Bythopirellula goksoeyrii: one gene and its partner. The protein of the gene in region 2 binds, or shares a complex with, the protein of the main gene of each other region. Links are inferred from orthologs where the notes say so. Each region holds a gene or a part of one and is shown on either strand. Other genes may lie near its edges. The genes, in order: trxA and Pr1d_RS08715.

Region 1 (17,309 bases), 490 kb from region 2 along the record:
AAATCAACTCGGTCGACCGGCTCGACATAGCGGAGCACGCCCCCATAGCGATCAACCAAGGCATAGGGAGGGGTCCCTTCCGACTCGCTGGAATTACGCACAAGCTTCGCTTGCAGTTTCGGCTGGTTCGCAGGCCTCGTTCTAGAGACCCTCCGTGCCGAGTAATTTCCACCACGGGAAACTGGGGCCGGGTTATCAAAAATGGCATCTAGCATATTCCCAGCGGCACGATCGGTTTCGTTCGTCCGATTCGTCCCATTGGCGGAAGACCTCTGCTGTTGGGCATCAGCCGCCTGAAGCGAAAAAGCAAATAGCAAGAGATACGCAGCGCCGAGCACGGCGTACGATTGGTATCGCGCGACAGTCATGTGTTCGTCCTTCCCCGTGCACCTGCGCAGACAATCAGTCAGTTCAGGCCAATCGGGACTGGATAAGGTGGTAGTAGAGAAGAGGTAGTCACGAAAAGCGGCAGGGTTGTAGCAAAGTGGGGAATCCCCTGGCAAGAGCAATTTTTCCAGCGGATCGATCTTCGCTTGCAAGATTCTGTGGAAGACGAAAATAGGGGCTATGAAGTAGCTCGGTTAGCATGTCTGATAGGTAAGAAGTTGCTATCATGATCGGACTGCGATTGGTCAGTTAATGGCCATGGATGAGGGTTAAGCGGTGATAGCATTCCCATCGAACTGAGATTTTGGAGTAAACGAAGAAAAATGAAACTGAAACATTCCAAAGATGTGCCACGTAATAAGGTGGATATGGAGGGGGCTGACGGGTGCCAAGTGCAGATACTCGTCGGCAAGGATGAAGAGGCCCCGAATTTTGTGATGCGTCAATTTGAAGTCGCTCCGGGGGGCCACACCCCAAGACATTTTCATGACTACGAGCACGAGATTTACGTCGTCGAAGGAAGTGGCACTGTTCTCGAAGGGGACGTGGAGCATCCCCTTGAGCAAGGCGACGTGGTGTTTGTCTCGCCTGAGGATGTCCACCAGTTCAAGAACACAGGTTCCGTTCCACTGAAGTTCCTTTGCCTGATTCCCAACTCTGCTACCGGCAAGAACGTCACTGTTGTGCCAGAGTGCGGGTTGGAATCTTGAGAAGAATCACAGTGGATTCAATCATAGTAGCCGCTGGCGGAAGCCCGCGGTTTTCTCCATGGCAACCATTGGCTTCCGCCAACGGCTATGACAAAAACGGATGAGTAAGGCGCACGTCGAATCTGAGATTGAATCACTCCGCGAGGAGATTCGCGGCCATGATGCGCGATACTACGGGGAGGCCGCGCCGACGATCACGGACCTCGAGTACGATCGGCTCATGGATCGGCTCAAGGAACTTGAAGCCGCACATCCTGCTCTGGTGACGCCGGATAGTCCCACGCAACGAGTAGGTGGAGCGCCGGTCGACGAATTGAACTCGGTGCGGCATCTGGTGCCGATGATGTCGATCGACAACACCTACAGCCTTGAGGAACTTCGTAGGTATGGCGAGCGGACGGCGAAGTTGCTGCCGGATGAGAGCATCGAGTGGGTCGTGGAACTCAAGATTGATGGCGTGGCCATGTCACTCATCTACGAACAAGGACAACTCACTCGTGGCGTCACACGGGGTGACGGCACCACTGGCGACGATGTCACTCACAATGTCCGTACCGTGCTGGGGGTCCCTCTGCGGCTTGCTGGCGACGGGTTTCCGCCGCTGGTCGAAGTTCGTGGTGAGATCTACATGACCAATGCGGATCTGGTGAGACTCAACGAGAAGCGTCAGGAGCAGGGGCTCGAAGCTTACTCAAACACACGGAATGTTACGGCTGGAAGTATACGCCTGCTAGATCCACGAATCTGTGCCGAGAGGCGACTGCGACTCTTTTGCCACGGTGTGGGCCAAGTCGAAGGTCTTCATGCGACGACACACATGGAGTTTCTCAAACAGCTTGGTGATTGGGGGTTGCCGGCAACACCGCACGTCGAATGTTTTCCTGACTTTGAGGCAGCGATCACACATTGCGAGGGGCTTATCGAACGACTTCACGAACTCGATTTCGAAGTCGACGGACTCGTGTTGAAAGTGAATCGGTTCGATCAACGCGGGCGGTTGGGTGCCACCAGCAAGAGCCCCCGCTGGCTGATCGCTTACAAGTTTGAGAAATACGAGGCCGTAACGCGGCTCAATGAAATCCGCGTCCAAGTTGGCAAGACGGGCACCATCACTCCGGTGGCGGAACTGGAGCCGGTGGAACTCGCTGACACGACAGTAAGTCGAGCCAGCCTGCACAATGCCGACGAGATCGCCCGGAAAGACGTGCGCGAGGGCGATACGGTTGTGGTTGAGAAGGCGGGGAAGATTATTCCGCATATTTTACGGGTTGAGACTCACTTGAGGCCTGAAGGGACAAAGCCATTTCTTTTTCCGACACACTGTCCCGAGTGCGAGAGTGAATTGGTGAAAGACGAGGGGGGCGTCTATATTCGTTGTCCAAACCTCGCCTGTCCCGCTCAGCTGCGCGAACGGTTGCAATATTTTGCGAGTCGAACCGCGATGGATATCGAGGGACTAGGCGAAAAGCTGATTGACCAACTTGTCTCGACGGGACTGGTGAAGCGTTTTGCAGATTTGTACGATTTGACCGTTGAACAACTCGCCCAGCTCGAACGGATGGGGCAGAAGTCAGCTCAGAATGTGGTGGACGCGATTCGAGAAAGTAAGTCACGCTCATTTGCCAGGCTGTTGAACGGGTTGACGATCCGCCACGTCGGAACCCGTGTAGCATCCATTCTTGCTGAGCAATTTCAGACGATGTCTGCATTGCAGGCGGCGACTATCGAACAATTAAGCCAAGTAGAAGAGGTCGGTCCGATCATCGCTGAGAGCGTCTACAGTTTTCTACACAACGAAAACGGAATCGAAACGATCAACGGCTTGGAAGAGGCTGGCGTTAGTATGGGGATGGTAAAAGAGCAGACCACTGCCCCACAGCATCAGCCGTTTGCCGGAAAGTCGTTTGTCGTCACTGGGAAGTTAGAAAACTATACTCGTGATGAGATCCAATTGCTGATAGAGCAATATGGCGGAAGAGCGACCAGTAGCGTCTCTGCGAGCACGGACTACCTGGTCGCAGGTGAAAAGGCCGGAAGCAAACTTGCCAAGGCCCAGGAGCTAGGCGTCGCCGTGCTTACCGAAGAAGAGTTCCATGCGCTCTGTGCCGGCGAGTGAAGTACTTTGTCATTCCTAAAGATTGCGCTCAACTCCAAAAAAAGTCCTAACAAAGCCCTAATTCGTTTTACGGATCGCAGCATTCACTTCCGGTGAAATCGCTACGCCGAGTTGCTCAGCGCGGCGGATGAGTTGGCGGGCTTCCTCATGTGCGCCTTGCTGCCACAACAGTAGACCCAGATTGTAGTTGAGTTGTGGGGCATCAGGATGCACCGCGAGCCCTGCACGATAGGCCCGCTCGGCTTCGGCATTCATGCCCAATTGAGCTAGCAGGCCGCCATAGTTGGCACTTGCTGCGGGGTCTCCTGGTTTGAGATCTAGGGCACGTTGATAGGCTTCCAGTGCCGAGTCGACAGCCCCCAACACGTAGTAAGTATTGGCAAGCTGTAACTGGGAAGTGAAATGTTGCGGGTCGAGTTTCTGTGCTCGCGATAGAAACGTGATTGCGCGCATGGGTTTGTTTAACTGGAATTGCGTAAGCCCCATCTGATAGTTCAGTTCAGCAGACTCCGGACTGATTTGAAGTGCATCTTTCAAAGGTACCAACGCGCGTTGGGGGTCTCCGGCGGCATTGAGCGAAGCGCCCAGTGCGGCCAAGACTCTCCAGTTGTCGGCATTGTCAGCGGCGAGGAAGCTTGCCAGTTCGACCGCTTGGTGGTGATGGCCGTCGCGGTTGAGTAATTGAATCTTTCCCAATTCTCCGATGAGAGAATCTGGGAATCGCTCTGCGATCGTTGTGTACAGCGTTGCTGCTTGTTGAGTTTGGTTCTGATCGAGATAAAAGTCCGCCAATTGTTCGTAAGGTTCGGCCGACTCGGAGCCCAGTTCAACTGCGAGCTTCAGTTCGACTTCAGCTTGTTCTTGCTCGCCCAGGCGGTGGAGTACCGTCCCCAGATCGCAATGATGCGACCATTGATTCGGAGCGATGGCGATGGCCTTTTCGAACTGCCGCTTGGCTTCCTGCAATCGGTTGCCCAGCAGATAGGCTAGACCCAAATCAGCGTGGGCAGTGTGAGAACGCTCACGAAGGGCCAAGGCTTTCTCGGCGTGGAGTATGGCCTGTGGGGCATTGCCTTTGGACAATGCATTGCGACTGAGCAAGGCGTGGCATTCGGGAAGATTAGGTGTTAGCGCAGCCAAGGCGACTAAACGCTCGGAAGGGCCGTCCTCAGGTTCAAGCAGCAAGCGCCTGCGCTCAGCGAATAGCAGACCCGCCATGATGGCAAGTAGTAATGCCCATTTGGCCGCATGGATTGCCGCCGGTACAGTGATCATCGGCGGGGCATCGCTCGTTGGAGTCTCGACTAAATTCTCCTGTGTCTTGCGTTCACTTACTTTCCAGATGAAGCCGTCAAAGTAGAAATGGAGAAACGAAGAAGTCACGAAAGCGGCGATAAGCCACTGGTAGGCATTCTCGGTTCCTGCGGTGAAAATGTAGGCATTGGCGTCCACCGTGAAGTAGCGAATTGAGCTATATGCCGCAATTGCTGCCAAGTAGAGGCCCAACATGCTCCATCGATCTTCGAAGAGAAAACCCAATGGTCCGAAGCGATTGCCGGCGCGGTTGAAGAGGCGCTTGTTGTAGATCCATACGATCGCGTAGTACTGGACGGCGTGGTAGATCTCGAACATCGCAATGCCAATCAAGAGATTGACCGAGAGTCGTCCCGTGTACCAGAAGAACCAACCAGTCGTACCGATTAGCAATAGTTTGACCCAAGAGATCGGATAGCCGGCTTTATGCAGTCGTAGGAGGTTCACCAGATAGCCAATCAGGACCGCGATCAGCGCTCCGCCAATCAGCAGCCGCGCCCAATCGAGCCAGACGGGACCAAATATAGGAAGGCCAGACTCCCACATCGTTTTGGCAATGCCGAACATGCGGGCATCGCTGAACACAACACCAGCAACAAACACAGTCAGGCAGAGCCAATGATCGAGACGGGCAGTCAAGCGATCGGTCACTCCCCGTCGCAGGTCGTAGATGCGCATGAAACCGTATGTTTGCATCAATCCGTGCCAAGTGCCCCAAATCAGCAAGACCAACTCTAGTCCGTGGAGATGTCGCCAAGGAAGGTGGAGCCACTGAGCCAATCCGCTGGGAGGCGTAAAGCAGAGAGCCATAGCGAACACCAGAGGAGGCACGAAAAGAAAACGCATGCGATATCGCGCAAAAAGCTCTCGATCGCCGTACGCCCTCATGAAGCCTGGCAGATGATGTCCCAGGGAAGCAAATGATATCACCGCCAACGAAACTTGCTCGGGGGTGAGCCACTGACGCACCAGAACCAATATGACCGGTACAATCAGTATTGGCGTGACTACGACGTACGTCATGTCCCACCAGGGAGAGATGATCCAGCTCTGGTGGCGGGCTTTGGCGGTTGGAGAAAGTTGCGTTGTAGACACGGATTTAAGCGATCTGAGTGAAATCGGGGGCCTATCTCCAAGTATTGCACCCTTCCCCGCTGCGTCCTCCCGCTGATGGGGAGAAAACTGAGAAATCGGCTCCCAAAATGGCATATTGGCCAATCATTCAAGACATAGGCGGCAAAACCGACCGATTTGGCGGGGACATTCATGAAAATGTTGGCAATTGGCGTGCGCCAGTTTATGCTGGAGAGACCGGCTGAATTATTGTCAATTCAGCCAACCCTTCGTAATTCAAGCCCTGCGATCAGCTGGGGCTTCAAGAAACCAAGTAGTCCTCGGCTTCTGAAAAGGTTGTACTGTCATGGCGTCCGCCCAAATGATGAAATGGTATCTGGTATTGGCAATCATGGTCTTGGGAACTGCCGTAAGTGGGCAGCATTCAAGAGCTGATGAACCTGCTGCTGAGACGGCACCGGCGCTCGATGTGTTCGATGCCATCGACCAAGGCGTGATCGACGCAAAGTTCATCGCTCGCGATAGTCAGCGCGGCCGATTGTTCTTGACTAACAAGACCGATGAACCTGTTGATGTGCTCATTCCCGATGCCTTTGCTGGAGTTCCCGTCATGCATCAATTTGGCGGTGGTGGAGGTGGTGGCGGTTTGGGCGGCGGCGGCGGCGGGCAGCAAAGTGTCGGCGGCGGCGGCGGCGGTCGAGGCGGCGGTGGTCGAGGCGGCGGTGGTCGAGGCGGCGGTGGCGGACGCTTCAATGTTGCCCCTGAAAAAGTCAACACGATCGACGTCCCACTGTTGTGTCTGGACCATGGTCTTCGGGATCCTTCGTCGAACAAGCCTTATGAAATTCGTCCCATCGAAGATGTTGTCGCCGACCCCGCTGTGATTGAAATTGTGGCTGCCTATGCCAATGGTGACCTGCAGCCTGCTGCAGCGCAAGCAGCAGTCTGGAATGTGAATAGCAATGTAAGTTGGCAAGAACTTGCCGCCAAACTCACGGGCACGGCCCGCCAAGTTGTGCGAGATCCGTATTTCTCTCCTGCTGAGATCAAGAACGCAATGGCGATCGTCGCTGGAGCCCAGCAGGCAACTGCCGGCCAAAAGGTAGAACGTCGCAACTGGAAACCCGTCAGCGAGAGAAATCCAGACGGCGAGAAAGATGCCACACCGGAGAAATTGGATATTCCCGAAACTGTCGGTCCACAAAGCGACCAATCGGCGGACAACAGCTAACACAACCGGAACCAGCGCGGAATTGGACCGATTCCATCCGTCTCGCTACGCCGCGTGACTCCAGCAGGCACGTTCAGCGGCCAGCAGCCGCTGCAGTTCGTGTTGGTACTCTGCTTGTTGGGCTTGCCAGTTTAGCTCGGCTTCTTCGTAAGTGCGCTGCTGGGCATCGAGTTCTTGCTCGCGGGCGACCAGTCGGGCTGCCCGTTGTTCGAGGTCTTGCTCGCGGCGGTCCAGCCACAACTGTAGGTCTTGACGCTGATTGGCCAATTGGGAGTGTTCCGTAGCCAGTTCGCTACGCACGGATTCCAATTCCCGATGGCGACGGCTTGCTTCGTCCGCTGCCAACTGAAAATGGTCGGCAAGTCGCACACGCAATTGCGATATGGAACGCGACAAGGTTGCCGGTGCGAGCACGCCTTGTAGTTGCAACCAGGTTTCTTCCGTGGCCAGCCGGATTTCCAACACTTCTCGTTGCGCACTGCGCAATTCTTCTTGCAATTGCTCGAGCGCGTCCTGACGTTGGTCCAGCATCGCTTCACGGCGGTCGATTTCCTGCTCTCGCCGTGCCAGCTGCAGACTGGTAGTTTCCTTTTCTTTCGCCAACCGCTTGCGCTCTGTAGTGACATGGTTTTTGAACTTCAGCTCTTGATGCTCAAGTTCTGAACGCTGCTCTGCGAGTTGCACCTGTTGTTCGGCCAACATCGATTCAGCGGCTGTGAGATTTGCCGCTCGCTGCTCGAACAAGTTGGCTGTTTGTTGCAGCTCCACCATTTTCTGCTCTGTGACACCGAGTCGTTCAAATCGTTGCAGAGCGGTCTTGATTTCTTGTTCCCGGAAGCGAATACGGCGATCTTGTTCTGTGGCGTCGCACAGCTTGTACTCCACTTCTTGCTGGATGCGCCCGAGTTCAGCACGTTGGAATTCTAGCTCGCTACTCTCTTCTCCCAATCTTAGTTCCCAAGCTCGCAGATCTTCCAGGCGTTTGTTTAGTTCAGAATCTGCGTCGTGGATTCTCGTCGAACGCTGCTGCAAGGAGACTTCGGTCGTCGTAATTTGTTCCATTTGCTTGTACAGCTGCGCTTCGCGGGCATCCATTTCCCGATGGCGTTCTTCACAAGCAAGCTTTGCTTCGGTGAACTCTTCCTCTTTCGAACAGCAGAGAGCCGTCTTTAGTTCGAGTTCATTGAGTTTCTCAGTCAGCTCGCTTTGAGCAAAGTCGAGTTCGGCCTGTAGTTTGTCTAGTTGTCGCTCACGCTCTTCAAGTTTGAGCGATTTCTCGACACTGGCCTCGTGCTGGCCTTTGTCGACAGCGAATTTGCCTTGACTGTTTAGATCAGAGGCACGTTCTTCGAGTTCCGCTTCCCGCGCGTCGAGCTCACTTTCCCGTTCGTCAAGCCACAATCGAGCACTGCGAATACGGCTTTCCAGTTCGGCCTCGTGCCCATTGAGCGCAGACTCTCGGTGATCTAGTTCGGTCAGTCGCGATTGGAGTCGCTCTGCCAGATCGGCAGCATGGCGGCTGAGGGCTTCGGGTGGCGCTCCCGCGGCAAACAACTCATCGATGCCAAATTCATCCCCTTCGTCGCTCTGCGCACCAATTTCCACCGAGGCACGACTGGGAACAGCTGCCACACCGCGAGATACCGGATGAGCCGAATCGACTCGCATCTCGCGCTGAGGACTTGCGCCTTCAGTGATACTGCCTTGCTCTGGATTGTTCGCTGCCATGGGAGAGATGCCCGCTAATGCTGGAGGAGGAGGCAGAGTTTCGCCAATTGGCAAACTTTACCTAAACGTCACATCGGCACATTGGCGTGCTGAGTTCAATTAGGCTAGAGAAAAGCTCGCATTAACCAGCACTGCTAGCACCAGTAACAATAATAGCCGCTGGCGGAAGCCCGTGGTTCCGTCAGCGGCTAATCGTTGACTTTAAGCATGATGGATAGATGCCAGAGTTTAAGCCTTGGCGGCGTCAATCGCTTCTTGCAAACGATTCTTGGGCTGCACCCCAACGAAACGGTCGACGACTTCGCCGTCCTTGAAGATCATGATCGTAGGGATGCTGCTTACGCCATAGCTCTGGGCCGAGGAGGGGGCATCATCCACGTTGAGTTTCATCACTTTGGCTGAACCGGCATTCTCGCCAGCCAACTCTTCAACGAGTGGCGCGATTTGACGGCATGGCCCACACCAAGGCGCCCAAAAATCGACGAGCACGGGCTCGGAAGATTTCAGCACTTCGGCATCAAAATTGGTGTCATTGATTTCTGCTACAGCACCCATGATTATCTCCTTGTTTCTGGATAGTGATGACATCTCTCGTGTCAATCAGGCCATCCTACTTGATACTCTACCTATCTGGTTCTGGTGGACATCGGCATACAAATTGGCAAATCTGCACAAACTTGCGTGAAACCGATTGCTTCAAGATTATTGGCATACTTTTCGCGACTGTCAACGAACCCTCCAGTGCATTGCCGAAACCCGGGCGATGCTAGATACTTGGGAGGATAGCCCGATTGAGCCCCATTCTTGGACACCCGGGGCGTAGATCATCTTACTCAATACATTTCTCGATTTTTGGAGAATAAAACCATGGCCCGCACACCCAGCAATATGCTTCCCCTAGGTACTCAGGCTCCTGACTTCTCGCTCATGAACGTTGACGGCAAGACAGTCTCGCTGAGTGATTTCTCCGGCGCCCCTGCCCTGTTGATAATGTTCATCTGCAATCACTGTCCTTTTGTCAAACACATCGCCGACGAACTTGCCAGGTTGGGACAGGAGTACACTAGTAAAGGAGCGGCAGTCGTAGCAATCAATTCCAACGACGTGGCCAACTACCCCGGGGACTCTCCCGAGCAAATGGTCGCCGAGGCCGAGGAGCGTGGCTATGTGTTTCCCTATCTCTACGACGAGACCCAGGAAGTCGCCCAGGCGTACAAAGCAGCCTGCACTCCCGACTTTTTTCTGTTTGATAGTCAGCATCAATTAGTCTATCGGGGCCAACTCGACGCGAGTCGTCCCGACAGCGGAATCCCCGTGACGGGTGCCGACCTGAGAGCTGCGCTTGATGCCGTGTTAGCTGGGAAGAAGCCCAGCGCAGATCAGACTCCCAGTTTGGGCTGCAATATCAAATGGAAACCGGGGAATGAACCGGGGTGAAAAATTGGTGATCCAAATACCTCACCTTCATGACTAGCAAGCCAACACACCGGCGGCTAGAACTTGTTGCTGGCCATTCTATAGTCTCGTTTTTGAAAGAGCCAAAAATGAAGAAACTACTCGCAGTAGTCGGAATCCTGTTAGCTCTGATAGCGGTCGGCATTTTCTGTGTTTTCTTCATCACCAGTGGTATCGTGGAAACGGCGGACGGCTTTTTCCAACAGGTGGCGGGCGGCAACATAGTGGAGTCTCGCGACTACCTGGCAGAAGAGTTTAAGGCGGCTACAACTCAAGATGAGTTGAAAACTTTCCTCACCGAATCAACTTTGGTCGATTTCAAGGAGGCCAGTTGGAATAGTCGGTCTGTCGCCAATGGATCCGGCGAATTGGAGGGGACCGTGCTGACGAAGACTGGTGGTTCAATTCCCCTCAAGATCAGCTTTGTTAAGGAATCAGGTGCCTGGAAGATCTACGGTATTCAAAAAAAAGATGCAGGACTGAACACAGAAGCTACCAACGATGTGGCTATTCCAACGAAGGCAGAGGCGGCCGTTTTGATCAAAGAAACTACGCAAGACTTTGCCGCTGCCATCAACGCGAAAGACTACACTCAGTTTCACGCCGGGTTGTCGAGGGAGTTTCAAGAACAAGTGCCGCTAGAAAAGTTCAACGAGATCTTTTCAGTATTCATCGATTCAGCAGTCGATCTCTCCGTGCTGGAGAAACTTGAGCCGATGTTCACCGCCGAACCAGCGATGTCAGCAGAAGGCGTATTGGCATTAGAGGGATATTTTCCGTCGAAGCCTTCGCGTGTCAAGTTTTCGTACAAGTATGTATGGCGTGATAAAAAGTGGGAATTGCTGGGGATCAATGTCGATATCGAACCCGTCGATTAGAGACAATGAGTCATGTATGTAGCTGGAGACAGTTCCTTCAATGGAAGCTAGGTCGCTGTGGCGAACTGGCTGAGGAGAGATGGCGGTCCTAAAGTTATTCTAGTTGCGAAACCCTTGATAACTCTGGCAGTCTGCGCACCACCTCTACGGCATTGCTGGTATCAGCTTGGATTGAAAGTTTCCGGTCGTCGCAGCTTGGCTAAATGGCAGAATCCCGGCACAACTCCAAGTATTGTTCGCAGTCGATTTGATGTGCTGCAAGGTGCTTACTAGCGTCGAAGTAGCCTGATAGGCTGTACTCTTTTGTTTCAGATTAGGTCGACGCGTAGGAATCTCTGCAGGCTATGTAGGCGTATGCTGCTAGATCTCGTCTGAGGTTTCCTTATTAGGGGGTGATATGGTTTTCGTGTCGCAGAGACTCCTTCTCGCACATGTCATTAACGTATTCTTGGCAGCATATTGCTCCGCACAGCATACGGAGCAGGTTTATTTATCCGGTACCGACAAAGATCATACCGTTGATTGGCAGTTTCAATGTACGTCGGGAGCGAGGTCCGGCGAGTGGACTACTATCCCCGTGCCGTCGCATTGGGATGTGTTGGGCTTTGGTTCGCTTAATTACAAGAAAGACATCGGTTCTGCCTTGGAAGAGCGCGGTCTCTACAAGCATACGTTTGAGGCTGCGAAAGATTGGGAGGACGAGCGGGTTCTGCTGGTCTTTGAGGGAGTAATGACCGACACAACAGTGAAGCTCAATGGTCAGACTGTTGGGCCAACACATCAAGGCGGGTTCTATCGTTTTCAATATGACGTAAGTGACTTTCTCAAGTTTGGTGAAAAGAATCTTCTTGAGGTCGATGTGGCCAAACATTCGGCCAACGAATCGGTTAACAAGGCGGAGCGCACGGCCGATTTTTGGGTGTTCGGGGGAATCTATCGGCCAGTGTACCTGAAGATAGTTCCAAACCAGTTCATCGAGCGTGTGGCGATTGATGCCCAAGCCAACGGTGAGTTCTCGGCAGAAGTTTTTTCAAGCACGAACACCTCGAAAAACATTGGTCCGAAATTTTCCATCGAGGCACAGGTAAAGACCATCGATGGCGAGCCTGTTAGTACGCCCTTTGGAGTTGAGACAATAACTCCGGGAAGCAACAGTTCGACTACGGTCGCAGCAAAGTTTGATTCTCCCCAGTTATGGAGCGCAGAAAAGCCGAATCTCTATCAAGTAGAATTCCGGTTAAAACGTGGTTCTGAAGTTCTTCACAGTACGACGGAGCGGTTTGGCTTTCGTACGGTAGAAGTTCGCGCGGACGATGGCATCTATGTCAATGGTCAGAAAGTTGTACTCAAGGGGGTGAATCGACACTCGACTTGGCCGGATTCGGGACGTTGCCTTAGCGAAGCGGTTCATCGCTTAGATATTGAAACGATTCAAGGGATGAATATGAACGCGGTGCGAATGTCGCACTATCCCCCCGATCCCCAGTTTCTTGATCTGTGCGATGAATTGGGACTGTACGTCCTTGATGAACTTGCTGGGTGGCATTGGCATTACGACACCCAAATTGGCAGTCAGCTTGTCAAGGAACTGGTTACGCGCGATGTGAATCATCCCGCGGTGTTGTTCTGGGACAATGGCAACGAGGGGGGATTTAATTATTCACTCGATGAACAATTCGGCTGGTACGATCCACAGCACCGCACGGTTCTGCATCCGTGGGAGGCATTCAACCACGTCAATACGGCCCACTATTTGGAGTTTGATCGGGCCGAGGTTGCCAGCAAAGGAGTTCCCACACGCCACGGGACGGGAGAGGTCTATCAGGAGTGGGAAGATGTGAACGATCCCAATAAATATATCTACATGCCCACCGAAATGCTGCACGGTTTGTACGATGGTGGGAGTGGTGCGGGGCTTGAAGCTTACTGGGAGATGATGCGACAGAGCCCGGTTCTTGGGGGAGCTTTCCTGTGGGTGCTTTTTGATGAAGGGATCAAACGAGCCGACGGCACGATCGACTGTGCTGGCAATCAAGCCCCCGATGGTATTGTTGGTCCGTATCGAGAACGTGAAGCGAGTTTCTATACGATTCAAGAGATTTGGTCGCCTGTACAAGTTAGTTTGAGTGATAAGAGTTCGCTTGAGATCAAGAATGAGTACAGCTTTACAGATGTTAGTGAATGCAAGTTAACCTGGCAGCTACGAAAATTCAGCCAGCTTGATGACCCTGAAGCAGGCTACGAAGTTCTGGCCGAAGGGGAGCCCGCGTTGCCCTCCATTGCTCCAGGCAAAAAAGGAACGCTCCAACTTGATCTGCCAAATGATCAACATTCGGCAGATTGCTTGGCAGTACGAATTGACAACCCTCAGGGGCGTGAACTGTGGACATGGGTCTGGCCTTTATCAGACTTGCCGCCGAAAGCATTCATGGAAAATGACAATCGGCTCGGTAGCGTAGTGATTAGTTCGACTGAAAAGGAGATTTCAGCGGTGGTCGGAGATCTTCAGGTAGCGATTGATAAGCAATCAGGGATGCTAGAGGGAGTGCGACGGGGGGATCAAAAGTACTCACTATCCAATGGCCCAGAAGCTACGACAGTACCGTCTTCGCTGATTTCACTGAATCACAGAATGGAAAACGAAGTTGCACTGATTGAGGGAGAATTCTCTGGTGGGCTGCGAAGTGTCACGTGGGCGATTCATCCTAGCGGTTGGATCGACTGCACCTATGCGTATCAAGCGAAAGGAGAGTCCGACTATTTCGGTGTAACATTCGATTATCCTGCCGAATTTGTCCAAGGGAAGAAATGGCTCGGAAACGGGCCGTTTCGGGTTTGGAAGAATCGCCGACGGGGTGGGACCCTTGGGGTCTGGGAAAACGAACAGAACGAAACGATTACAGGCTACTCGGAATGGGACTACCCGGAGTTTGCAGGTTGCTTTTCCGATGTGCATTGGATGCGATTGCAAACGAGTGAAGGACCGATTACGGTCGTGCCTCATGATCGAGAAAGTTACTTGCAAGTCCTTTTGCCTGAACAGCCTCCAGAAGATTTTGTGGGGAAAACAAAATTCGAACTTCCCCAGTGTGGGATAGCATTGCTCGATGCCATTCCAGCGGTGGGAAGTAAATTTAAAACCCCAGAAACCACTGGCCCGCGTGGTCAGCCCAATGTGGGTAAGGGCATATATGAGGGAAAGGTAAGCTTCTATTTCGGGGAATAAGAATTGGCAAGCTTGCTGAGAAAGCGATAAAAAAGTCTTTGTAGATATTAATCTGCGTTCTTAGGTGAGACGCGTGATAGTTCCGTCAAACGCCGGACAACTTCCTCGGCACTGCCGGTCTCGGCTTGGATTGAGAGTTGCCGATCGGCGCAGCTTGGCTCCGAGGCAATCTGGCGACATCGCTCCAAGTGATGTTCACAAGCGAGTTGCTTTGCCATCGGTGTGAGGTGATCGACGAGTTTATTGACGCTCTGTTCGACTGTTACGACCTGATAAGTGAAGGAATCGACTAGTTGAGCAGCAGTGCCGTAGCGGGCGGCCCGCCACTTGTTTTGCCGCACCATCATCGGATGGCAGTCGTGCTGGTAGGTGCCGTTGTCGATCTCATCAGAGAGGGTCTTCACCAAGCATTGCACCAATGCCGCGATGGCCAACGTGTCTTCCAAACTGCCCGGCATGTCGCAAACACGGACTTCCACCGTGCCGAAACTGTGATGAGGTCGCACATCCCACCAAATTTCGCGGATCGTGTTGATAAAACCAGTGTCGACCATGTGATTCACAAGCCACACGTACTCGCTCCAGTTTCGCATCAAGGTTGGTAAGCCTGCCGTCGGCAAGCCTTCCATGATCTTCGAGCGGTAGGATTGTAACCCAGTCTGGCGGCCTTCCCAGAAAGGGCTGCTGCTTGATAAAGCCAGCAAAGTGGGGAGGTGTCGGAGAATGCGGTCGCAGATCATGACTGCTTTGTCACCGGAATCGACTCCTACATGGATATGTAGGCCAAAGGTTACCAAGCGACGTGCTAATTCTTGGAGGAGTTGGACCAGATCCAAGTACCGTTCTGTGTCGGTGACCATCTGTTCCTGCCACGGCGAGAACGGATGGGTTGCTCCCCACCAGAGTCCCATTCCCAATTGATCGGTTGCCGCTTCTACCGCAACAATCTTCTCGCGAAGATCCTTCTCTGCATCATCGACCGTTTCACAAACCCCTGTGATGATTTCGACAACACACTGCATCAGCTCGGGCTTGAGCGATTCAGTCAGTTTTTCGGGCACAAGCTCGGCAACTTGATCGAAGGCACTCGTTAAGGCCATCGTGCGGCCATCAACTATTCCCAACTCAATTTCAACACCGAGAGTGGGTCGATCGTTCGCGTTGAATTCGATCTTCGCCATGTTCATTTTATCTGAGGTTCACAAGCCGCTACGACTGCGCGGACTAAAACTCGGACACCGATCTCTAATGCCGTCTCGTCGATGTCAAACTTGGGGGTATGTAAGGGCGTGATCGCAGCAAGATCGGCTGCGCAACCAAGTCGGAACATGGCCCCCGGCACGTGTTCAAGGTAGCAGGCAAAGTCCTCACTTCCCATGCTCGGGCGCGTAATCAGCTGCACATTTTTAGCCCCCACGACCTCTTCGCCGGCTTGCCAAATCAGGGAGGTTGCGGCAGCATCGTTGACCACTGAGGCAATACTTGCGTCAAGGGTAAGCTCGATTTTTGTACTCGTGATTCCTTCCACTCCGCGAATCACTTGATGAATTTGATCAATTGTACGTGAGCGAACCCCCGAGTCGAGAGTACGCATGGTGCCACGTAGTTCCACCTGATCTGGTATGACATTCGGATTGGTGCCTCCCTGGATGCTGCCAAAAGTCAGCACGACAGCATCCTGAGTATCGGTAGCCCGTGGCACGAATTGGTAGAGCGAATTGATCAACTGTGCTGCCGCGGCAATCGGATCACGAGATTCGTGAGGCCGGGCCGCGTGACCACCGCGGCCAGTGATCGTGAGATGCACAGCATCGCAGGACGCCGTCATCGGTCCGCTGCGAAGGGCAATTTCGCCGGTTCGCCGAGTTGGATCGACATGTAATGCAAATATCTTCTCGACGCCTACCAGGACATCAGTTTCAATCATCTGTGCCGCGCCAGTAGCAGTTTCTTCGGACGGCTGAAAGATGACGCGCCAGTTGATTGGCCACGGCAACGAGCCACTTTCTGTGAGTAGCACCAAAGCCTGCACCACTCCAAACGCAATGGAAGTATGAGCGTCGTGGCCGCAAGCATGCATGATCCCTGGATGGGTGCTCCGATACGGCGTGGTTTTTTCATCTTGAATTCGCAACGCGTCGATGTCACCACGAACAGCGATGCGGCCCAACACAGAATCCTTCTCTGAACCACCGTCTGCAATGGCCCCGCAACCCTCGGGGCCCATCTGAACTTCGACACCTAATTGCCCCAGCAGTTGATACAAGTGCATGCTCGTGGCAAGTTCGACGCCACTTGGTTCCGGATGGGCGTGGAGATGCCGCCGAAGGTCGCGGACCTCATCACGCTTTTCAGAGATGATCGCGTCAAGACGTTGCTTCCAAGATTCGGGCATACGCTACTGACTTGTGCGAAATGAAGAGATTAGAGGCTAGAGGCTGGAGGTTCGAGTGGAACAAATTCTGGCACGATTAGTTCTGGTAAGATTCCCTGTTCATGGCCCATGGCTAGAAATCGCGTGACTGCCTCACGGCCTTTGGGGCCGAAGTCGAGTGTCCAATCATTGACATACATTCCCACGAATCGGTCTGCCTTATTGCGATCGAGATCCCGACCATATTGCAGAGCGTAGTCGAGCGCTTCCTCGCGATGATCAAGACCATACTTTATGCTCTCGTACAGCAATCTCTGAACTTGATCGATGGTTTTGGGGCCGAGGTCTTTGCGAATCCCATTTGCCCCCAAAGGAAGTGGCAACCCAGTCAAGTCATGCCACCAAACTCCCATGTCGACCACGAGTTGAAGGTCACTCTGACCATAAGTCAACTGACCTTCATGGATAATTAAGCCCGCATCGAGTTTCTTCCCCTGATACTCGCCGCGAACGGTGGCAGGAATAATCTCGTCAAACGGTACAACGACATATTCAAACTCTTGCCCGAGGCAAAGTCGCAAAGCGAGAAATGCGCTGGTCAATTTACCGGGGATGGCAATCACTTTTTCTCGCAGGTCCTCTACGGAGCATGCCTCTTTGGCAACGACCATGGGACCGTAATTGTCACCCATACTGGCCCCGCAACTGCAAATCGCATACTTATCGTGCAAAAAGGCATAGGCGTGGATGCTGATAGCGGTGAGTTCCAATTCGCCCTCAAACGCTCGCTCATTGAGTGTTTCAATGTCAACCAAC
Region 2 (2,799 bases):
ATCGATCGCCTCGGTGTAACTGAGTCGTTCAAAGTTGCGTTCTGCGATAGTTTGCAGGCTCTCCATTACGGTCTTGTCAATCCGCTCGTGGAAAAACTGCATGTCTTCCTCGCAGTTGGCCAGCACATCATTGACAATTCGCTTCAAGAACCGCTCAGCCAGATTCATGTTGTCAGTTAGCTCAAAGAAAGCCGCCTCAGGTTCGACCATCCAGAACTCAGCAAGATGCCGCGAAGTGTTGGAGTTCTCTGCTCGGAAAGTGGGCCCGAAGGTGTAAATCTTCCCCAATGCTGTAGCGTAGATTTCGCCTTCCAACTGGCCTGACACGGTGAGATAGGAAGGCCGGTCGAAAAAGTCCTGCGAGAAATCGACCGCCCCTTTGGCGTCACGGGGCACATTTTCCGGGTCAAGCGTGGTCACGCGGAACATCTCGCCGGCCCCTTCACAGTCGCTCGCCGTGATGATCGGCGTGTGGATGTAGAGGAAGCCATCCTCTTGAAAAAAATCGTGGATCGACCGACAGATGCGATTGCGAACGCGCATCACGGCACCAAAAGTATTGGTGCGCGGTCGCAAATGAGCCCACTCGCGGAGCTTTTCCATCGAGTGGCGCTTCTTCTGGAGGGGAAATTCCTCTGGATCGGCCCAGCCGTGGACGGTCACATCAGCTGCGTGTAGTTCCGTCGCCTGCCCTTTGCCCCCCGATGCCTTGATTTCACCTCGCACCGAAACACTGCAACCGGCCGAGAGATGTTTGATTTCGGACTCATAGTTGGGCAGATCGCCATCGGCAACGACCTGGATATTGGCGAGGCAACTGCCGTCGTTGAGTTCCAGAAAGCTGAAGCCCCCCTTGCTGTCGCGGCGCGTACGAATCCACCCCTGCAATAAGGCCTGACGGCCAATCGCATCGGCGAGTCTTGCCTCTCGAACGGAGAGCTTTTCCATGGCAACTTCCTTGCTCTTGTATTGTCAAATTCCCTTTGTCGCCAACCAGCGTTCGGCGTCCAGAGCCGCCATGCAACCTGTACCCGCTGCGGTAACCGCCTGACGATAGTAATCGTCGGCCACGTCTCCCGCAGCGAAGACGCCCTCGACACTGGTCTTCGTTCGAAAGGGAACAGTCCACTTGAGATATTTCTTGGCAGTCATTTCCAGTTTGCCTTCCAAGAATCGTGTGTTCGGCGTGTGGCCAATCGCCATAAAGGCGCCGGCAACTTCTTTTTCAGAAAAACTATCGTCGACTGTCGATTTAATTTTTACCCCAGTCACGCCATTCTGATCGTCGCCCAGAATTTCTTCGACTTCGCTATTCCAGAGGATGTCGATCTTGGGATTCTCTTTGGCACGATCTGCCATGATCTTGGATGCCCGCAACTCGTCGCGGCGATGCACGAGATACACAACGCTAGCAAACTTAGAAAGATAGTCACTCTCCTCGACAGCCGAGTCTCCACCGCCAACGACTACGACCGGCTTATTGCGGAAGCGAGGTAGTGCTCCGTCACATACGGCACAGGCACTCACACCGCGATTCTTGTATGCTTCTTCTGATGGAAGTCCCAAATAGTTGGCACGAGCTCCAGTGGCAATGATTACGGCATGGGCCTCGACTTCCTTACCTTCGAGCGACTTAAGCTTGAAAGGTTGGCCACTGAAATCGACTTCCGCAATATCATCCGTAACTATCCGCGTGCCGAAATTCTGCGCCTGACGACGCATCAAATGCATCAACTCGGGGCCCGAGCACCCTTCCTTCTGATGCATGTCAACGAGCCACTGATGTTCTTCGGGAAGCGACGATTTGAGGTAGGCGCTCAGGTCTCCCGCTGGGAAGCCAGGGTAATTCTCCACCTCGGTCGTTAAGGCGAGCTGCCCCAAGGGAAGCGTGCCATCCAAACGATTTTCCTCGGTGACGGCCCCTTCATACAGCAAAGGTTCCAAATTGGCGCGCGAGGCATAGATGGCCGCCGTAAAGCCGGCGGGGCCGCTTCCCACGATGACTACTTTTTCGGGCACAGCTGACATCCTTTCCTATAAAGTTCTTGCTTTCCAGTATCGAGTTGGAAATGCGAGTAGATTGTTGACTGCGGCGATTATAGGTCTCCGCGCACTGGTCGTAAACCAATCCCCCGGACGATTGGGGAGAAGTTCAAATCGAGTCCGTACAAGTGGCAAAATGACCAAGGTTCAATTGCCAAGGACCAATTCTGGCAGGTAACCCCAGTGTTATGGTCATTGGGCATTAAAATTGGGTATTCAAGGGAGGAGCCCGACTCTACGTTTCCTTCGCCTTGCTGTTTGTGTTTCTCCATCAGACCTGGGGTGGTATTATGATAATGCAAGCCAAAGGTCTTATTGCTTTTGACAACATTCGTTCCATTTTCATTACTGCTTATTATTCATGGATACTCTGCTCGTCGCCCTTGGTTCCTTTCTGGGATTCATCATTGCCTATAACACTTACGGCCGCTGGCTGGCTCGGAAAGTGTTTGGAGTCGATCCCCAGGCGGTGGTCCCCAGTCAGGAATTGCGGGACGACGTCGATTTCGTACCGACCCGCCGGAGTGTCATTTTCGGGCATCATTTCACCAGTATCGCCGGCACGGGACCGATCGTGGGGCCCGCGATCGCCGTCTTCTGGGGCTGGTTGCCGGCACTCTTATGGGTCGTCTTTGGGTCGATTTTCATCGGGGCGGTCCATGATTTTGGCGCATTGATGGTCAGCCTGCGCAATCGAGGGCAAACGGTCGGAGAAATTGCTGGCCGACTGATCTCACCTCGAGCCAGCGTCATTTT

Evidence for each region.
Region 1: the proteins of Pr1d_RS08715 (region 2) and trxA are in contact, whole or in part, in a crystal structure (PDB 1F6M), measured with the Escherichia coli proteins. The link is inferred for Bythopirellula goksoeyrii from one-to-one orthologs.

Annotation. Positions count from the first base shown.
Region 1 is NZ_CP042913.1:1,698,231-1,715,539, forward strand. Bases 7,453-10,157 are described here. They hold trxA (thioredoxin), read right to left. Parts: upstream 9,116-10,157; coding sequence 8,789-9,115; downstream 7,453-8,788. Other genes in these bases: Pr1d_RS06820 (coiled-coil domain-containing protein), read right to left, coding at 7,453-8,560; Pr1d_RS06830 (thioredoxin family protein), read left to right, coding at 9,428-9,997; Pr1d_RS06835 (hypothetical protein), read left to right, coding at 10,105-10,157. Outside these bases: Pr1d_RS06795 (BBP7 family outer membrane beta-barrel protein), read right to left, coding at 1-368; Pr1d_RS06800 (cupin domain-containing protein), read left to right, coding at 711-1,097; NAD-dependent DNA ligase LigA, read left to right, coding at 1,198-3,213; Pr1d_RS06810 (tetratricopeptide repeat protein), read right to left, coding at 3,271-5,622; Pr1d_RS25695 (hypothetical protein), read left to right, coding at 5,948-6,832; more of Pr1d_RS06820, read right to left, coding at 6,878-7,452; more of Pr1d_RS06835, read left to right, coding at 10,158-10,893; Pr1d_RS06840 (glycoside hydrolase family 2 TIM barrel-domain containing protein), read left to right, coding at 11,300-14,119; Pr1d_RS06845 (carboxylate-amine ligase), read right to left, coding at 14,167-15,300; Pr1d_RS06850 (M20 metallopeptidase family protein), read right to left, coding at 15,303-16,514; Pr1d_RS06855 (menaquinone biosynthesis family protein), read right to left, coding at 16,544-17,309. UniProt on the Escherichia coli protein: Participates in various redox reactions through the reversible oxidation of its active center dithiol to a disulfide and catalyzes dithiol-disulfide exchange reactions.
Region 2 is NZ_CP042913.1:2,198,494-2,201,292, reverse strand. It holds Pr1d_RS08715 (thioredoxin-disulfide reductase), read right to left. Parts: upstream 2,029-2,799; coding sequence 973-2,028; downstream 1-972. Other genes in the region: Pr1d_RS08710 (carbon starvation CstA family protein), read left to right, coding at 2,405-2,799; asnS (asparagine--tRNA ligase), read right to left, coding at 1-948.